Regions from separate parts of the Paenibacillus sp. IHBB 10380 genome, predicted to be linked through region 2. Evidence: predicted binding sites of a transcription regulator. Region 2 holds the regulator's gene; each other region holds the start of a gene.

Region 1 (4,361 bases), 180 kb from region 2:
CAAATTGTGCTTTTTGTCCCAGACGAGGGTATTTGTATATCCGTTTGCGGATATCCATAAATTTCTGTTTCAAGCCTTCAAAATCAGTATCAGGATATTCATAGAATAACCACATTGCTTTGGCAGCATCCATTGGAGATCCACCGCCTAGCGCGATAATACAGTCTGGCTGAAATCTGTTCATCATTTCTGTACCACGACTTACTGTAGACGTCGAAGGATCTGGCTCTACTTCAGAGAATACTTCAATAACAACAGGTGACTGGCGTTGACGAAGATAATGTTCTACTCTTTCAACATAACCTAGCTTGACCATCATTGGATCTGTAATTATTGCTACACGAGTGATGTCAGGCATTTTAGTCAAATACTGTGTTGCGCCTTTTTCAAAATAAATTTTGTTAGGAACTTTGAACCATTGCATATTCACAGTACGACGAGCCACCCTTTTAATATTGACCAAATTGACTGCACCTACATTGGAAGATGTCGAGTTACGACCATATGATCCGCAACCTAATGTCAATGATGGTAAATTAGTATTATAGATATCTCCGATCGCACCGTGTGTGGAAGGAGAATTTACGATAATCCGGCCTGTTTGCAGACGATCAGAGAACTTCATAATAACTTCTTCATTATGAGAGTGAATAACGGATGAGTGACCCATGCCACCAAATTCAACAATCTCAGCTGCGCGTGCAATCCCTTGATCTGCGTTCTTCACTTTATAGCAAGCAAGTACCGGACTCAATTTCTCAGCTGAAAGTGGGAATTTCGTACCTACGCCTTCAAGTTCAGCAACTAGAATTTTAGTTCCAGCAGGAACTTGAATACCCGATAATTCTGCAATCTTAACAGCTGATTGACCTACAATTGCAGGATTAACTGCACATTTATCTGTATTCATTGCACCAGCAGTTAATTTAGCTGCTTCTTCTTTATTTACAAAATAACAGCCATTTGCTATCATTTTTTTCTTCACTTGGTCAAAGATTGACTCTTCTATAATAACGGCTTGCTCAGAAGCGCAAATCATACCATTATCAAACGATTTAGAAAGAATAAGGTCTGTTACAGCTTGATCGATATCCGCACTCTTCTCAATGAAGCAAGGAACGTTACCTGGTCCTACGCCGAGAGCTGGTTTACCACAGCTATATGCTGCTTTTACCATACCTGATCCACCTGTTGCTAATATAAGAGCCACATCCGGATGGTTCATCAGTACATTCGTTTTGTCCATCGAAGGAAGTTCAATCCATTGGATACAGTTTGCAGGTGCGCCATTTTTAACCGCTGCTTCCAATAAGATTCTAGCTGCTTCCTTACTACACTCTTGTGCAGATGGATGAAAACCGAATATAATTGGATTACGTGTTTTTATGGATATGAGAGATTTAAACATCGTTGTTGAAGTCGGATTAGTTACTGGAGTGATTCCCATGATGATTCCGACAGGTTCAGCAATTTTTTGGAAGTTTTCATATTGATTATCTTCAACGACGCCTACCGTTTTATCATATTTAATACTGTGGTAGATGTACTCCGTTGAGAACATATTCTTGGTTATTTTATCTTCATAAATACCTCGACCTGTTTCTTCAACCGCTAGTTTTGCCAGATACATATGTTTGTCTAGACCAGCAAGAGCCATTGCTTGCACAACGTTATCTACTTGTTCCTGATCCATCTTCATGAATTCTGCTTGGGCTTTGTTGGCTTTGTCGATTAAGGACTGAATATACTCCTCTGCTCCTTGTTTCTTCTCTTGGACAACTTCATTTTTGACTGCCATCTTCTCTCATCCTCCTAGGTGAAGTTCGTTATCTCTTTCATGAATTCATCATAGCATACCTCGTTTAAGAATTAAAGTGAAAACTTTCACAAACTTTAATTTATTTTCTTTTTTTATTTCATAGCGCTTACATTTCGTCGATTGAATATATAACAGGTTATTACGAACGATCACCTGTAATATTCATGAACCATAATTCACTTTGGTTGAATTGGGAAAATAAAGAAAGTATTCTTGATAATATCATTCTTGTCACTAGATTTAGCGTAATAAAAGTGAAATATATCACAATGTTTAAAAATTCGCCACTTTTAAGGGCATTGACACCCCCACAAAAGTGATTTTTAACGGTATAATTAGTTTAAAATTTATCGAAAATTAAAGATAAGGGGATAACAACTATGAAAGAACATTTGAATGATACCCAAGCTCGCGGAAATACCAGTTGCTTTTCTGAACAAAACTTTAACCATCTACTCGTTAGTATGAAAGACAGAATCCTTCCAGAAGGATCACATCTTTTCTGGGAAGGAGATTTATCTGATAAACTCTTCTATATTAAACGTGGACGGATTAAATTAACGAAGTCGACAGATGAAGGTAAAGAACTCATCCTCTATATGTATCAAACAGGAGATATGGTCGGTCAAGCTGATCCTTTCTTTAGCTCCAAGCATAGCTTTAATGCTGAAGTAATTGAAGAAAGTGAGATCGGTGTTATCGAACAGAAGGATCTAGAAATTCTAATCTGTCAACATTGTGAATTTGCAATTGATTTCATGAAATGGATGGGTATTCACCACCGACTTACGCAAACTAAATTCCGTGATTTAATGCTATATGGCAAACCTGGCGCTCTCAGCTCTACCTTGATACGTCTTGGAAATACCTATGGTGAAGAACGGGATGGAAACACGCTAATTAACAAAAAAATTACCCATACCGATCTTTCCAATATGATTGGTGCTACTCGTGAAAGTGTTAACCGCATGCTAAGTGATCTACGTAAGAAAGATGCTGTAGAATATGAGAATGGAATGATCGTTATTAAAAACCTCACTATGCTACAAGAGATATGTCACTGTGAAATGTGTTCCAAAGAAATATGCAGAATTTAGAAATAAAGACTGCTCTCCACACTTATAACCAACATTCTTATTGTGCTCGTACTCGCTTCACTTACAAGCAACGGCAGTTTTCTCCCGATCTATTGCTAGATCTCATACTGAACGAACAAGAAGAGCCATATCTCTCATTTGATATGACTCTTTTTAATATCTATATGCAAATAGCCTGTCATCAACCAAACCGCTACAGCGCCGCCTTCACAATACGGTGATAATGACCAACGGTTAGAACAGCAAACATGAAGTAAATGAGCGTGTATACCGTCAGACAATAGCCGTCGGGAAGCTGATGTCGGACAACGTCAGCGTTAAGATCGGCCGCTTCCTCTCTGTAAGCATACGTCCGGCGGAGAATCGCCTGTATTTGGGCCAACAGCACGTCCATATGGAACGGCTTTTGAATATAATCGTCCGCCCCCATATTCATCGCCATCACCATATCCAGAGGATGATCACGCGATGACAGAAATAGAATCGGCACTTTCGACACCGCCCGAATCTCCCGGCACCAGTGAAAACCGTCATACATCGGGAGCTGGATATCAATGATGACCAGTTGGGGCTGTAATTTAATATAGGTGTTCATCACATCATCATATCGCTCCGGTCCCGTGACGTGAAACGACCATTGCTCCAATCTTTCCTTCAAGGAACGAAAAATGACATCATCATCTTCGATAATAAAAATGTTCATATCCATAACGGTAAAGTCCCTTCCCGTGATTGCTACGCAGATTCCGATAATAAAGAAATCCATCCAAAGCTTTCTCCATCATACCACTCCAGCTTGGCATTTCCACCGATATTCCCACGATAAAAGACCAATTTACAATGTTCTTCCGATCATTTCAATCGGTCTGCTCTTGGTATTCTCCTTGGTTTCACTTCAAAACAAAAAGAAGAGGCAAATAACCGCCCCCTCAGATCATACTTGTTCTGAACTGTGTATTATTATTCTCCCTTGTCGCATTTACAGTTACTTTTTTACAAAACGATCAAGTCATTACACAAGTTCCGGGCATACCACGCGGCAGTGATGATATATAGTCCCTTAATCTGGAAGAATCATCGTGAACAGCAGCGCCGCCAACTCCTGCTTCTTCAACGCCCGCTGCGAGCCGTAGTCGAACATGCCATTCGATTCAGTCACTTCCGGCCCATGAAGCTTCCAGATCACAGCAGAGCTGACCGCATCGACAGCCCATTTCGAAGTGCCTAGCGCAAGCACAGCCGTGGAATCCGGCACCCTAATCCCCGATCCCGCCAATAAACGAAATACGATAGCCGCTGATTCTTCGCGGCGGATCGGACGGTCTGGATTGAACAAGCCTTCCCCCGTCCCCTGTAGCAAGCCGGACTCGACAGCGGCTTGAATATCCTTTCGATACGGAGAATTCTCAACGTCCTTAAATGAGGACGGGCTTGCGGATTCCGAG
Region 2 (4,361 bases):
GAGGATTGGAATGAAATTGCACCTCCACGTGATAACTTAGAAGATAACCCACTTCGTTCAATGGATTTCCCACAGTATCTTGCGAGCATAGAAACCCGTCTTCGGGAAATTATGCCACAATATGAAGCGCGTGAATCACAAAGTATTATGTTCAGTGAGGTTATAACTGCACTCCAGAATGAGAAGCATCTTATCATTGAAGCGGGTACAGGGACAGGGAAGTCACTTGGTTATTTGATCCCTGCCATATATCAAAGCGTTAAGAACGATCAAAAGGTCATGGTTAGCACGCACACTATTAATCTTCAGGAGCAGCTCCGAGAACGTGATGTTCCTTTATTGACAGAGGTTGTTCCTTTTCCTTTTAAGGCGGCTATATTTAAAGGTAGGCAGCATTATTTGTGTTTGAGAAAATTTGAACATAAAATAAATAAGAGAGACTTCTCAAATCCTAAGGAAGACCTTCTAACAGCGGCTCAAATGTTAATATGGCTAACTCAGACAGAGACCGGTGACGACGAGGAGCTGAACTTGAGCGGACGTGGAGGCGATTTCTGGGATACGGTTGCTAGTGACTCCGAATCATGCTTAGGTCGTGCTTGTCCATGGTTCCGTAAATGTTACTATCATCGAGCGAAGCATGAAGCAGGAATTGCGGACGTCGTTATCACGAATCACTCTAAACTTTTTACAGATGTTAAGGCAGGGCACCAGCTTCTACCAGCCTATGAACATTTGGTGATTGATGAAGCACATCACCTAGAAGAAGTAGCGGGTAAGCATCTCGGACTTCAAATGAAATATTTCACGATCGTGCATACACTAACAAGACTTTATAAAGATAATCGTAGTGGTCAATTACCAGCCTTACGCCAGCAGATCTATTCTTCGGGCTATGAGAAGTCTTCTGAGTGGTCTTCCCTTATTGAAAGATTAAGTGGAGATTTGGTTGAGGTTAAGGAGCATTGGGATAGACTGAGTGATATGTTATTTAGTCTTCTGCCTGAGCGCAGTGATGCTGCACCTGGAGATACGGGTCAGTTTGTTCTACGCTTACAACCTACGAAGAAGCCACAGGATTGGGAGGCTGTATCTGCAATCGAGAATCAGATACATGTCATCTTAAGCGATGTGGTTCGTAAAGGTGAGAAGATGATAAACGAGCTCAGGGATGATCATGATGAATACAATTCAGATAGCTTAGTCACAGATATCAGTGGTCTCTTCAAGGATCTGAATGCGGAGAAGGAAGATCTTCGTTTTTTCATGTCACTCAATGATGCAGGAAATGTATATTGGATGGAAGCCAATGGTCATTTTCGAAGTAAATCATTGCAATTGTTCGCAGTCCCTATAGATGTGAGCAAGCAATTGAAGGAATTATTCTTTGATAAGAAGAAAAGTATAATATTAACATCTGCCACGCTATCGATTGAAAAGTCATTTCAGTATATGATCGAGAACCTGGGTCTACAAGAATCTGCAGACAGTAACCGACTGATGACAGTTCAACTGCCATCGCCGTTTCGCTACCGCGATCAGGCATTGCTTGTGATTCCTCGGGACTTCCCAAGTGTGAAGGGAAGCATTGGAGATGCGCTCTTTGTGAACACGCTGGTTAAATCTTTAGCAGATACGGCGATAGCTACTAAGGGGAGGATGCTTGTATTATTCACTTCATATCGCATGCTTCGTCAAGTGTATGAACCCTTACGTAGTGCGCTCTCTTCCAGTGATATTACCGTCTTAGGTCAGGGTGTGGACACAGGGAGTCGAAGTAAATTGATTCGCAGGTTCCAAGATAGCAGTGCCTCTGTGTTACTAGGAACGAGTAGCTTCTGGGAAGGTGTGGATATACCTGGTGAAGCGTTGACCTGTCTGGCTATCGTTCGGTTACCGTTTCAACCGCCGAATCATCCGCTTGTAGAAGCCAAAAGCGAGCTCTTGCAACAACAGAAGAAGAATCCTTTCATGAAGTTATCAGTACCTCAAGCGGTGATCCGCTTCAAGCAAGGCTTTGGTAGACTTGTACGTACAGCAAGTGATCGAGGCATTGTTATTGTATATGATACACGTGTTATAGAATCTTATTATGGGAAATATTTCTTATATTCATTGCCTGGTCCCAAAATGGAACATATGCCAATGAATCAGATGGTACCACGCATATCTGAATGGCTTCATGAGGGAGGGGCATCTTGAGGTGGCTTTATTTCAGCCAATAATTAGGAGGAGCAAGAATGAAATTCGAGAAAATATCAGAAGCTGTCGTCCGTAGATTGCCTGTCTATTTAAGGTATCTTTCGGAGCTTCAAAACCGTGAAGTTGCTACTGTTTCTTCGCAGGAATTAGGTCAAAAGCTTGAACTGAATCCTGCACAAATTCGTAAGGATTTAGCCTATTTCGGGGATTTCGGACGTAAAGGGATCGGTTATGATGTTGCTTATCTTATTGAGAAAATTCGTCACATCCTGAATCTTGACCAGCAAATTAATGTGGTGTTGGTGGGAGCAGGGAACTTGGGACAAGCGCTATCTAATTACAATATGTATCTTAAAGAGAATTTGAAAATCATTGCTGTGTTTGACTCTTATTCACCTAAAGTAGGCACAGAGATTAATACATTAAAAGTACAACCAATGGAAGAGCTTAGATCAACAATTATTGACAAAAACATTCGAATTGGGATCATTACAGTTCCGGCATTTGAGGCGCAAAGTGTAGCTGACCAACTAATTGAATCAGGTATCGAAGCGATATTGAATTTCGCACCTACCATTCTTAAAGCACCGCCTCATATTCGCATCCATGCTGCTGACTTCACAACCGATATGCTAAGTCTGGCTTATTATTTGAACAATAGAAAGGAAGAAACAATTCATGACGAAATCACCGACAAAGTGGATCATTAAGAACGGATCCTTTGCTGTCCTTAATCGAGAGCAACCGGTTATTCGAGGATATATGCTAATTGAAGATGATCTGATTACTTACATTGGGGAGCAGGCCCCTTCTGTTGAACAGGATATCCCCGTGGTTGATGGTACTCATTTGTTCTTCCTACCTGGATTAGTCAATACGCATGGGCATGCCGCGATGTCGTTGCTGAGAGGTTATGGTGATGATCTAGCACTTCAAGTCTGGCTACAAGAAAAAATGTGGCCAATGGAGGCGAAATTCACTTCAGAAGACGTATACTGGGGAACATCCTTGTCAGTCATAGAAATGCTAAAGGGAGGTACAACTACCTTTTTAGATATGTATGATCATATGGGACAAGTGGCTAAAGTTGTTGAAGGATCTGGTATGAGAGGCGTTTTAATGCGTGGTGTTATTGGTCTATGTTCTGAAGAGGTTCAGAATGTGAAGCTGAAAGAAGCTATCGCTTTCGCTAAAGATTGGCATGGCCAAGCAGATGGAAGAATCACGACGATGATCTCACCACATGCACCTTATACTTGCCCTCCAGATTTCTTCGAGAGATTTGTACAAGCCGCTCATGATCTAGATCTGCCTATGCATACGCATATGTCTGAGACGTTGAGTGAAGTCCAGCAGAATGTGAATGACTATGGTCTTAGACCTGTGGAGCATTTAGAGAAGCTAGGGATGTTTACACGCCCTTCGTTGGTAGCTCATGGGGTTCACTTAAACGATAAGGAAATTGAAATATTGGCTAAATATGATGTTGGTGTGTCGCATAATCCAGGCAGTAATCTGAAGCTTGCGAGTGGTATAGCAAGAGTGACAGATCTGTTGAAAGCGGGCGTTACGGTTTCGCTTGGCACAGATGGACCGGCCAGTAATAATAATTTAGATATGTTTGAAGAAATGCGTCTGGCTGCATTAATTCATAAAGGAATCTCGGGAGATCCAACAGCCATTCCTGCGGCAGAAGCGCTGCGTATGGGTACAGTGTATGGAGCCAAATCTCTTTTCTTAGACCGGATAGGTAGTCTTGCTCCGGGCATGAAAGCTGACTTCATTGCTGTAAATACAGACCAAGCTCATTTCTTGCCTCACACTGACTTCATATCTCATGCTGTATATTCAGCAAGTAGCAAAGATGTTGAGCATGTGTGGGTTGATGGTAAACAGGTTGTGAAACACGGTGCTTGTCTTACTCTCGATGAGGAACGCATTCGTCGTGAAGCACAGTCAGCATTCGAGGGCTTGTTGTCGCGTTAACAGCAAGGGTCTCACTCTCGGAGAAAGGAAGTTCAGGGTGAAGAATAAAAAAAAATGGATTCTGCTTGGTATTGTTATTTTTCTGCTGATATTGTTTGGACTTTATAGATATTACATATATATCATTCAAGATCAACACAGTCAGGAAACGACCGCAATCACTGCTGCCAAAA
Region 3 (4,361 bases), 1.2 Mb from region 2:
TGGAATCCAGATGCTAGAGGCTCCTTCTTCGGACTGACGATGAACCACCGGAAAGAACATATGATCCGTTCCGTACTGGAGGGCGTTATATTCAACATGTACACGGTCCTGCTCGCCATGGAAGAGCAGATCGGACGTCCACAACGTATCCTCGCTACAGGCGGATTTGCCCGCTCCTTCTTGTGGCGGCAGATGATGTCCGATATTTTTGACCAGGAGGTCGTTGTTCCCGAGAGCGTTGAAAGCTCCTGTTTGGGTGCGGTCGTACTCGGCCTCTATGCTACCGGAAAAGCCGATTCCCTAGAAATCGTCTTCGATATGATCGGCTCCACCCATCAGCACACACCGATAGAAAGGAATGCTAAAATATACAAAAATTTGCTACCTATATTTATTTCCATATACCGCAACTTGGAAAGCCAGTACGAAGCCATTGCGAAATTTCAACGCGAGCAGGCGGGGGAATAAAATGTAAGCACCGATAAAGGAAATAATGATTTAACAGTAAGAAGCGCCGGTCGGTCCTGTACTTCAGGACCATTCGGCGCTTCTTACTTTCTTATATTATTCCGACAAAATACGTTTTTGTCCTTCAAGTGCCCGAATTGGAGCTATATTTTGTGTGAATTCCAGTGTGCCCATGTATTTACCTGCCTCATCACGAACAGCAAAGTAACGGATATAGATAAATTTATCTTTCATCGCAATCCAGAAATCTTCATTGTCCTTGCGGCCCGCTTTGAAATCCTCCAATAGCTTCTCTACCACATGCATGCTTTGCGGTGGATGGCAGTTCTGTACCGTACGACCGATAACGGCTTTGGTTCGGGCAAAGATACGCTCCTTCCCATGGGAGAAATAGCGAACAATGTCGTTCTCATCAATAAACGTCAAGTCCACGGGCAGATGATTCAGCACCGTCTCCAACTGGTGCAACGACAACAGCCCCGTCTCAAAGCGGATAAATCCTTGTGGTGCGGTTCCTTCTTCATCATTCTGCTGCACAGTATCCTCTGGTTCTGCGGCACGCTCCGGTACCCACTCATGCTCTGGTGATGTCAGACAGAAACCAATTTCGTCGCTCTCCCTCGCAATCTTGACCCATTCATCCTCCGTTAGCTTGTCGAGTGCCATCGGTAGCAAAATATTTTCTTCCTTAAAAATCATCTCGTTAACTTCCTGAATGATATGCGCAAGTAGTGCGCCGATCTCTACCTTGTTATCACCATTATATGGACCGAGCAGTGCCTTTGCCTCTTTAATCATGCTGCGGATACCGTCGTCAACACCCCACATCACCTTGGTCGGTCCAAAAATACCGTATTTCTCAAGATAGGGGAACAATAGATTTTCTTTACGACTGTAATGCTTATCGAGGTCTAATAGTAGACTTAAGTCCTCCAGCAGTTTGAAGACATTCTCTTTGCTATCGTTATTATGGAACTTACCCATATGCAGCTCCAGACGAAAGTTTACCAATCGCTCGATTTCGCGGTTCTCTAGCTTAAATGTATGCACAGGATGCCCTGGCTGCTCCTCTGGTTTGGACGAGCGGTGAATTTCCTCGATCGAACCTTTAAAAATCGCCGTATGCACCGAACACAAACGCTGTACTTCGGATACCGGTATACCCTCCTCTGTCATCAACGAATGTTCCATTGCGGAGATCTCTGCTACCGTAACGTCGCCGACCGCCTCTGCAAAACGCGCTTTTACCTCCTCCACACTCTTGCCTGCATGCAGTTCCTTAATAATCTCCTTAAGCATAGCCTGACGTCGGGTTTGCTCCGGTACATCAACCTCACGGTTGTTAATCAGTTCGCTCATTTGTCTTCTCTCCTTATCGAATCCTAGTTATATAAGATGATCTATTCTAGAACATTGAAGCCATAACGCTGAAACGTTAGCTTAACGGTGTCGATGTCCATTTTTTTCAGCTTAATTCCTTTAGACAAAGTCATGAAACGCCCTACGGTCTGCAACATACCCGGTTTGGCAATATCATCAAAGCCTAGCTCAACCATAATGTCGATGACCTCCGGATATCGATTCACCCATTCGTATATGGATTCTTCCATCTTCAGCACCTTCTCCATCATGGCCTCTTCTCCTTTATTGATAACTATTCTCAACAACAGATTAACATAGGCCAAATAAGGACATTGTGATTGTAGTCACAAACTATAAAGGATTTCTTCCATGACCCATGATCCATAAATAAATAACTTCTAGGCTTTAACCCATCATCAAGATGCCACATATACTGTGAAATGATCACAATTGGACTTTTCGAATCCACTTCATTCTATACCGCTGGAGGAATGCTATTTGCTCAATATACAACCTAAGGATCATTCATCGGATCATCCCTGTGCATGCTCACTTGAACAATATTTCCAACCCTTTCGTAACCATATAATAGGAAACCGCTGTTATTATCAGACCCCCTACGGTAGGAAAAAGATGATTTATGCGGACTATGCTGCCAGCGGGCGTCTATACGAACCTATTGAATGGACCCTCTCTCATCGATTTGGTCCCTTCGTAGCTAATACACATACAGAAGCAAATATGACCGGCATGACCATGACCAAATCGTATAAGGAAGCTCGAGATAGGATCAAGCGTCATGTTAACGCAGGTCCACGAGATGTTCTGATGATGACCGGTTCAGGAATGACAGATGCTATTAATAAACTCCAACGTATTCTAGGATTAAAAGTACCTCAGTGGCTCCAACAACATTCGAGCATCACAGAGAAAAGCCGTCCTGTTATCTTTATTAGCCATATGGAACATCATTCCAATCAGCTGACTTGGTCTGAGACCATTGGAGATGTGGTTTGTATTGAGCCAGGCGAGAACGGTGAGGTTGACCCCTATCAGTTAGAGCAGGCTTTGCTGAAATATAAGCATCGTACATGCAAGATCGGATCTTTCACCGCCTGTTCTAACGTGACGGGATTTCAGACACCCTATCATCAGTTAGCAAGAATCATGCATGAGCACGGAGGAATATGCTTCGTTGATTTCTCAGCAAGCGCTCCTTACGTGAATATAAACATGCATCCTCCTTCCCCTATAGAAAAGTTAGACGGCATTTTTTTCTCTCCTCATAAGTTTATAGGTGGCCCGGGGAGCAGCGGAATAGCGATCTTTGATTCACGACTCTACACAAGCCATGTTCCTGATCATCCCGGGGGCGGAACAGTGATGTGGAGTAACGCTTGGGGGGAACATCATTATTTCTCCGATATAGAGACGCGTGAAGATGGTGGAACACCTGGTTTCCTGCAGACGATACGAGCAGCGTTGTCTATTCAGCTGAAGGAAGACATGGGCATCAACCAGCTTATGCAACGAGAGCATGAGCTAGCCTCTTTATTGATGGAGGAATTAACATGTATTCGTGAGGTATATGTACTAGGGGGAGCTTCGAAGGATCGTCTCGGAATCGTGTCTTTCATTGTACAAGATGTCCATTATAACTTAATGGTGAAGCTCCTCAGTGATCGCTTTGGCATTCAGGTTCGGGGAGGGTGCTCTTGTGCGGGACCTTATGGCCATTACTTACTCAACATTAATAAAAATATTTCCCAACAGATTACAGACCAACTAAACGAAGGAAACTTTACACACAAGCCTGGGTGGGTCCGAATATCCATGCATCCCATCATGACAAATGCTGAAATTTATGAGATTGTGGCTGCCATCCGTTCGATCATCGCCAATGTCGCATGTTGGAAACAGGACTACCAATACAATCCATCTACGAATGATTGGCATTATATATATGCTTCCTATGAATTGGATGTCAAGGAATTATTCGTGCTGTGATTACTTTAGAGAGATAACTAAACTGTCATCAAATTGTTACGACGTTTTCCACCAAATGGTATAGTATCATATTATGCTAAAGATATGATTTAGAAATGAGGAGAGAAACAGTATGAACAAGAAAGCAGTATTACTAATGAGTTTAATTCTAGCAGTGAGCATGACCGGATGGACCTCTGTCTATGGGGAAACTTCTAAAACAGTGACAAAACCTGCGGATACGATTTCCGCTAGCGCAGTCCCAGACTCTATTGAGACTTTAGGACAAAAAGTTGTCACTTTTGCACAAGAGTATATAGACGTGGATTATAAATATGGTGGTGTAACCAAGGACGGATTCGACGCTTCCGGTTTCACTAAGTTTGTATATAAAAACTCAGATGCCAAAATGATCCTTGAGCGTTCCGTGGCAGCGCAATTCAAGCAGGGTCAAGCTATTGGTTCTAAGAGTCTCAAGGCAGGCGACCTCATCTTTTTCAAGACAGATGGAAAAACAGCCTCATTGGTAGGTATTTACGTAGGAA
Region 4 (4,361 bases), 190 kb from region 2:
GCTTGGTCGACACTACCGACCCTTCATATGGAAGAGTATCCACACCACATAAGTGTTTAGCTAACACGTTCCCTTGTTCAAAGAGTGGGGCTACCAGCCCGTAGCATACGCCTCTATGTTCAGTACATTCTCCAACTGAATATACGCCATCCATAGATGTAAGCATATAATCATCTACTAGAATACCTCTGCCTACATCAATACCACTCTCTTTAGCCATAGCTACGTTAGGTTTAATCCCTACAGCCATCACGACGAGCTGTGCCTCAAGTGTACTCTCATCACTGAAGCGTAATCCGCTTACGTGTTCTTCACCCATAACTTCAACTGTTTGTTTGCCCATAGCAAACTTAATTCCTTGGCGTTCCAATTCATTCTTTAGCATCAACGATGCACTATGATCTAATTGACGTTCCATCAAATCTTCCATTAAATGAACAACCGTTACATCCATACCTAGATTCACAAGACCCTTAGCTGCTTCTAGTCCTAACAATCCCCCACCAATAACTGCAGCTTTCTTATACTTCTGAGCAGCTAGGAGCATTTGATTACAATCATTAATATCCCGGAAGCCAACTACACCCTTCTTATCACTCCCCGGTACGGGAAGAATAAAAGGATTCGAGCCTGTTGCGATAATCACTTTATCGTAAGAGACTCTTAATCCATCTTCTGTAACAACTTGCTTATTTACCTCATCGATCTTGAGTACAGTAGTATCTGTGTGTAGCGTAATTTGATTGTCTTCATACCAATTCCAGTCGTTAAGAACGATATCATCGATTGTTTTACTACCTTCTAGCACATAAGATAACATAATCCGATTGTAGTTAGGATGAGGCTCACTACCGAACACCGTAATATCAAAAGAACGGTTTAGTTTCAAAATTTGCTCCACCGCACTAATGCCCGCCATACCATTCCCAATCACTACTAGTTTTTCTCTTTTTGTTTGTATCATAAGAAGTTCTCCTTCCTTTCTTACCTAAACCTTATAATATGATTATATCAAATTTAAAATCTTAGATTGTGATCTATTTCACATTAATTGTGAATATAATCACAATTAATGTGAATTTATAAAATAGGTAAGAATAGATCCGTAAATAAAGGAAACTATTCTTACCTATTTTCCCTAAGCTTGAGGATAACGTGGGAATAGAATGTTGTTCTCTAAATGAACATGTTCATACGTCATTCGTTCTAACTCAGCAAGACGCTCATACGTCAATCGATAGGTTGTGCAGGCGTTAACTGGAGGTGTGAAATCATTCGTAATTTCACGTAATTTCTTCAGTATGTTTCCAGCTTCATCATGCTCACCCTCCAGTCCTGAAATAGCCTTTCTTAATTTATTCCCGCTTGAGGAATCCTGAGTCTCGTCCCAAGTCATCATCTGAGGGAAAATTTCAATTTCTTCCTTGGTCGTATGTTCAAGCAATTCACTCTTCAATGCTGTGTATAACTCTTCCACCTCGACTAGGTGAAGATCATGATGCCCATGAACTCGATTTACCTTAGTCACATTTTTCTGAATCTCAGGAAGTTCTTCTCTTAAATAATCATGATGCTTACTTACGATATAATGTATCAATGTCGCTGAGTCCATTTCGACATAAACATTGGACTCTCCTTGGTTATGATCAAGACCGGCATGGTTATCTGCTAAATGATGAAGTTCATCAAGCACTCTGTTCAACTCTAAACCCCGTTCTTCAAGCGCCTCTTGTAGAGGACGATTTCCACCGCAGCAGAAATCAATCTTATGATCCCGGAAATAGTCACTTGCCTTCGGAAATTTGATCACAATCTCACTGACCTTATCTTCTTTATCAAATAAAAGTGTACTCATATCGTATATTCCTCCTAGTGTTCCTGCTCTATCTATACTTAACAAATTACACCTGTATACAATTACCCATTGTGATTCCAATCACAAAGAATAAAACAATTTGATGTCACAAGAACAAAAAAGACTACCCCTAGCGGTAGTCTTACAAAGAATCATCTCTATTTACTAACTCAATTTTGACTTCATCCTGCGGTTGAAGCTTCATATCAAGTCCATTCTCCAACAATGTCTTATTATTAACTTTCACAATCCATTTTTCACTAGCCTTTGGACTATAACCGTTCACCATAAGAATGATTTTGCCATTATCACTAAGCACTACTATTCCTGTTGTTCTCAGCAATTCTCGGATACTTTGCTCTTCTAAATATGGATTAATATAAGAGTGTGAAATATTGGGCTGTACTATGCCACCATTTACTGTAAAGATCACGACAGAACGAGTATCCCCGCTCTTAGATCCATCTATAAATTGAACAGCAATTCTAATGTTATCCTCTGCTTGAAGCCTATTATCCCAATTTTCCTTGTCAAGATTGTTACCGTTAACCTCCACAGACCACTCTAATCCAGGATCAAGCGACACATCAATAACCGATTCAATATGATGACCTTCAGATGAGATAGTCACCACGCCACTAGCAGTTAAGGCATCCTTTATGGACACGCCTGGTATTAAACTCTGTTCCAATTGTTTAATTGCATTCGGCGGTATAAGATTACCTTCCATATTAATTGAAATACCGGACGAGTTACTTGCCGATCGAACAATTGGAATAACCACATCAGTACCCTTATCTGGGCTACATCCTGACACTATAGTAAAGACTAAAATGAAAGAGAACATAGCAGAACACCGTTTGTATGATTTCCTCATCTGCACACCACCTTGAAAATAAGACTCTCTTTATTCTACCTTAAAAGAGAACAAAGAGCATCTCATTCATTACCTTCAGATTAAATGGAATAAGTTGGCGTAGATATCCACTCTTGATAAACAGGAAAAGACATTTTAACCTTCTTAAAAGGTTTCCCGCCTTTAACAAGTGGCGTCTCACTCATATAAGTAGGTACGAAATAAGATGAAATAGTCTCTAATTCTTCACCACTATAAAAAGCTTCTTGACCCAGTAAGGGGTGAAATAAAATGATTTTCTCATATTGTGACCAAATCATCATTTGTAAGATTAAACTCTGTAATTTTGCATGAGGTAACTTCACTTGTAGCGAACCCGACTCATCCGTCTTTTGATGCTCACTTCCTACACACTTCCATCCTTGGGAACCATAAATCCATTTTTGATAAATAATGCTATCATCATCTATGAGCGAACTGTTCCACGCACTCGATACGGGTACATAAAGGCGTAGCATATCAGAAGCTTTGTCATATATAGTCTGAACTTTAACCGAAGCACTTTCAAGTTCTTTGATATGTCTAATGCCATAAGTGGTTTCTTGGGAAAGTACAATTTTTCGCAATTTCTTCACTCTCCTTTAGTCCAAATATCACATTTCTTCAAATTATACTACAACTTAATTTCGCAGATACATATAGATATGCACTTTAAACAAAAAAGGCCCCGCATCACAAAACCGTGAAGGGACCTTCTAGCAAGCTAGTCATTCCAATGACCTTATCTTCTACAAATACTGCTCCGAACTTCTCTGCTTTGGCACTAAAAATAGCTGCGCTGCCTTCTGCGGGTCCGGCACCAATAATGATGATATCTGTCATTGAAATCAGCCTCTCTTCCGTTTATTCTACCCAGCTTTCAGCCCACAATTGGACTTCTTGCATAACCGCTCTAAGACCTCTACCTTTATCCGTTAATTCATACTCAATACGAACAGGTGTCTCGGGATATACATGACGAACAAGAATACCTCCACCTTCAAGATCTTTCATCCGCTCAGAGAGCATCTTATCACTCATTGAAGGGATAAGATTAGAAATATCTTTAAATCGTTTAGGTCCATCCATCAATGTCTGAATAATAAGTCCGTTCCAGCGCTTACCAAGAAAAGAAAAGGCAGTCTCAAAACGTGGACATAAATGCATTGGTTTGCTTTCCATAAAACCTTCACCTCATTGTATTTTGCTTAATAACAACTTTCGTTTAGTTAGTATATTTCATTTTACTACATTTCATAGTGTTTTTAAACATTCAATTCAAAATATATAAATTAAACTAAAGTTTAATTAAACAAAAATCAATAAAGAAAAACGGCTACCTTAATAGGTAACCGTCTTTCTTTATCAATAATCTATACCCACCAGATATCTCCAATAGGTTCTTCAATAAGTACTTGTTGAAGATTCTGAACCGCTTTGGAGAATCCTTCTTCAACAGACATAAGGGCATCCTCGTGTTCAATACTCACAACATAGTCATATCCTACTAAGCGCAATGCACTAATAATATCTGCCCACGTCTTGTTGTCGTGTCCGTAGCCTACGCTGCGGAACTGCCAAGCGCGATCCAGCATATTTCCATAGGATTGC

What was found. Region 2 encodes Rex, which represses fermentation and respiration genes when NADH is low (regulators of the CRP and FNR family bind a similar motif). Its sites were predicted from a motif close to TTGTGAAATATTTCACAA; they were not measured.
Region 1: the regulator Rex is predicted to act here: its motif matches at 2,072-2,089, upstream of adhE (bifunctional acetaldehyde-CoA/alcohol dehydrogenase).
Region 3: the regulator Rex is predicted to act here: its motif matches at 2,163-2,180, upstream of UB51_RS00145 (DUF1858 domain-containing protein).
Region 4: the regulator Rex is predicted to act here: its motif matches at 1,925-1,942, upstream of ric (iron-sulfur cluster repair di-iron protein).

Annotation. Positions count from the first base shown of each region.
Region 1 is NZ_CP010976.1:1,072,423-1,076,783, reverse strand. It holds gene adhE (bifunctional acetaldehyde-CoA/alcohol dehydrogenase) at 1-1,798, opposite strand, end outside; gene UB51_RS04745 (Crp/Fnr family transcriptional regulator) at 2,200-2,916, shown strand; partial or broken gene UB51_RS04740 (response regulator) at 3,236-3,625, opposite strand; gene UB51_RS26225 (S-layer homology domain-containing protein) at 3,977-4,361, opposite strand, start outside.
Region 2 is NZ_CP010976.1:1,248,886-1,253,246, forward strand. It holds gene dinG (ATP-dependent DNA helicase DinG) at 1-2,202, shown strand, start outside; gene UB51_RS05690 (redox-sensing transcriptional repressor Rex) at 2,241-2,912, shown strand; gene UB51_RS05695 (amidohydrolase) at 2,881-4,188, shown strand; gene UB51_RS05700 (cell wall elongation regulator TseB-like domain-containing protein) at 4,226-4,361, shown strand, end outside.
Region 3 is NZ_CP010976.1:32,668-37,028, reverse strand. It holds gene gntK (gluconokinase) at 1-468, shown strand, start outside; gene UB51_RS00150 (DUF438 domain-containing protein) at 565-1,827, opposite strand; gene UB51_RS00145 (DUF1858 domain-containing protein) at 1,869-2,096, opposite strand; gene UB51_RS00140 (aminotransferase class V-fold PLP-dependent enzyme) at 2,338-3,837, shown strand; gene UB51_RS00135 (C40 family peptidase) at 3,950-4,361, shown strand, end outside.
Region 4 is NZ_CP010976.1:1,063,272-1,067,632, reverse strand. It holds gene nirB (nitrite reductase large subunit NirB) at 1-964, opposite strand, end outside; gene ric (iron-sulfur cluster repair di-iron protein) at 1,139-1,855, opposite strand; gene UB51_RS04710 (hypothetical protein) at 1,998-2,732, opposite strand; gene UB51_RS04705 (hypothetical protein) at 2,813-3,337, opposite strand; gene UB51_RS28440 (hypothetical protein) at 3,444-3,593, opposite strand; gene UB51_RS04700 (winged helix-turn-helix transcriptional regulator) at 3,615-3,932, opposite strand; gene UB51_RS04695 (sugar phosphate isomerase/epimerase family protein) at 4,124-4,361, opposite strand, start outside.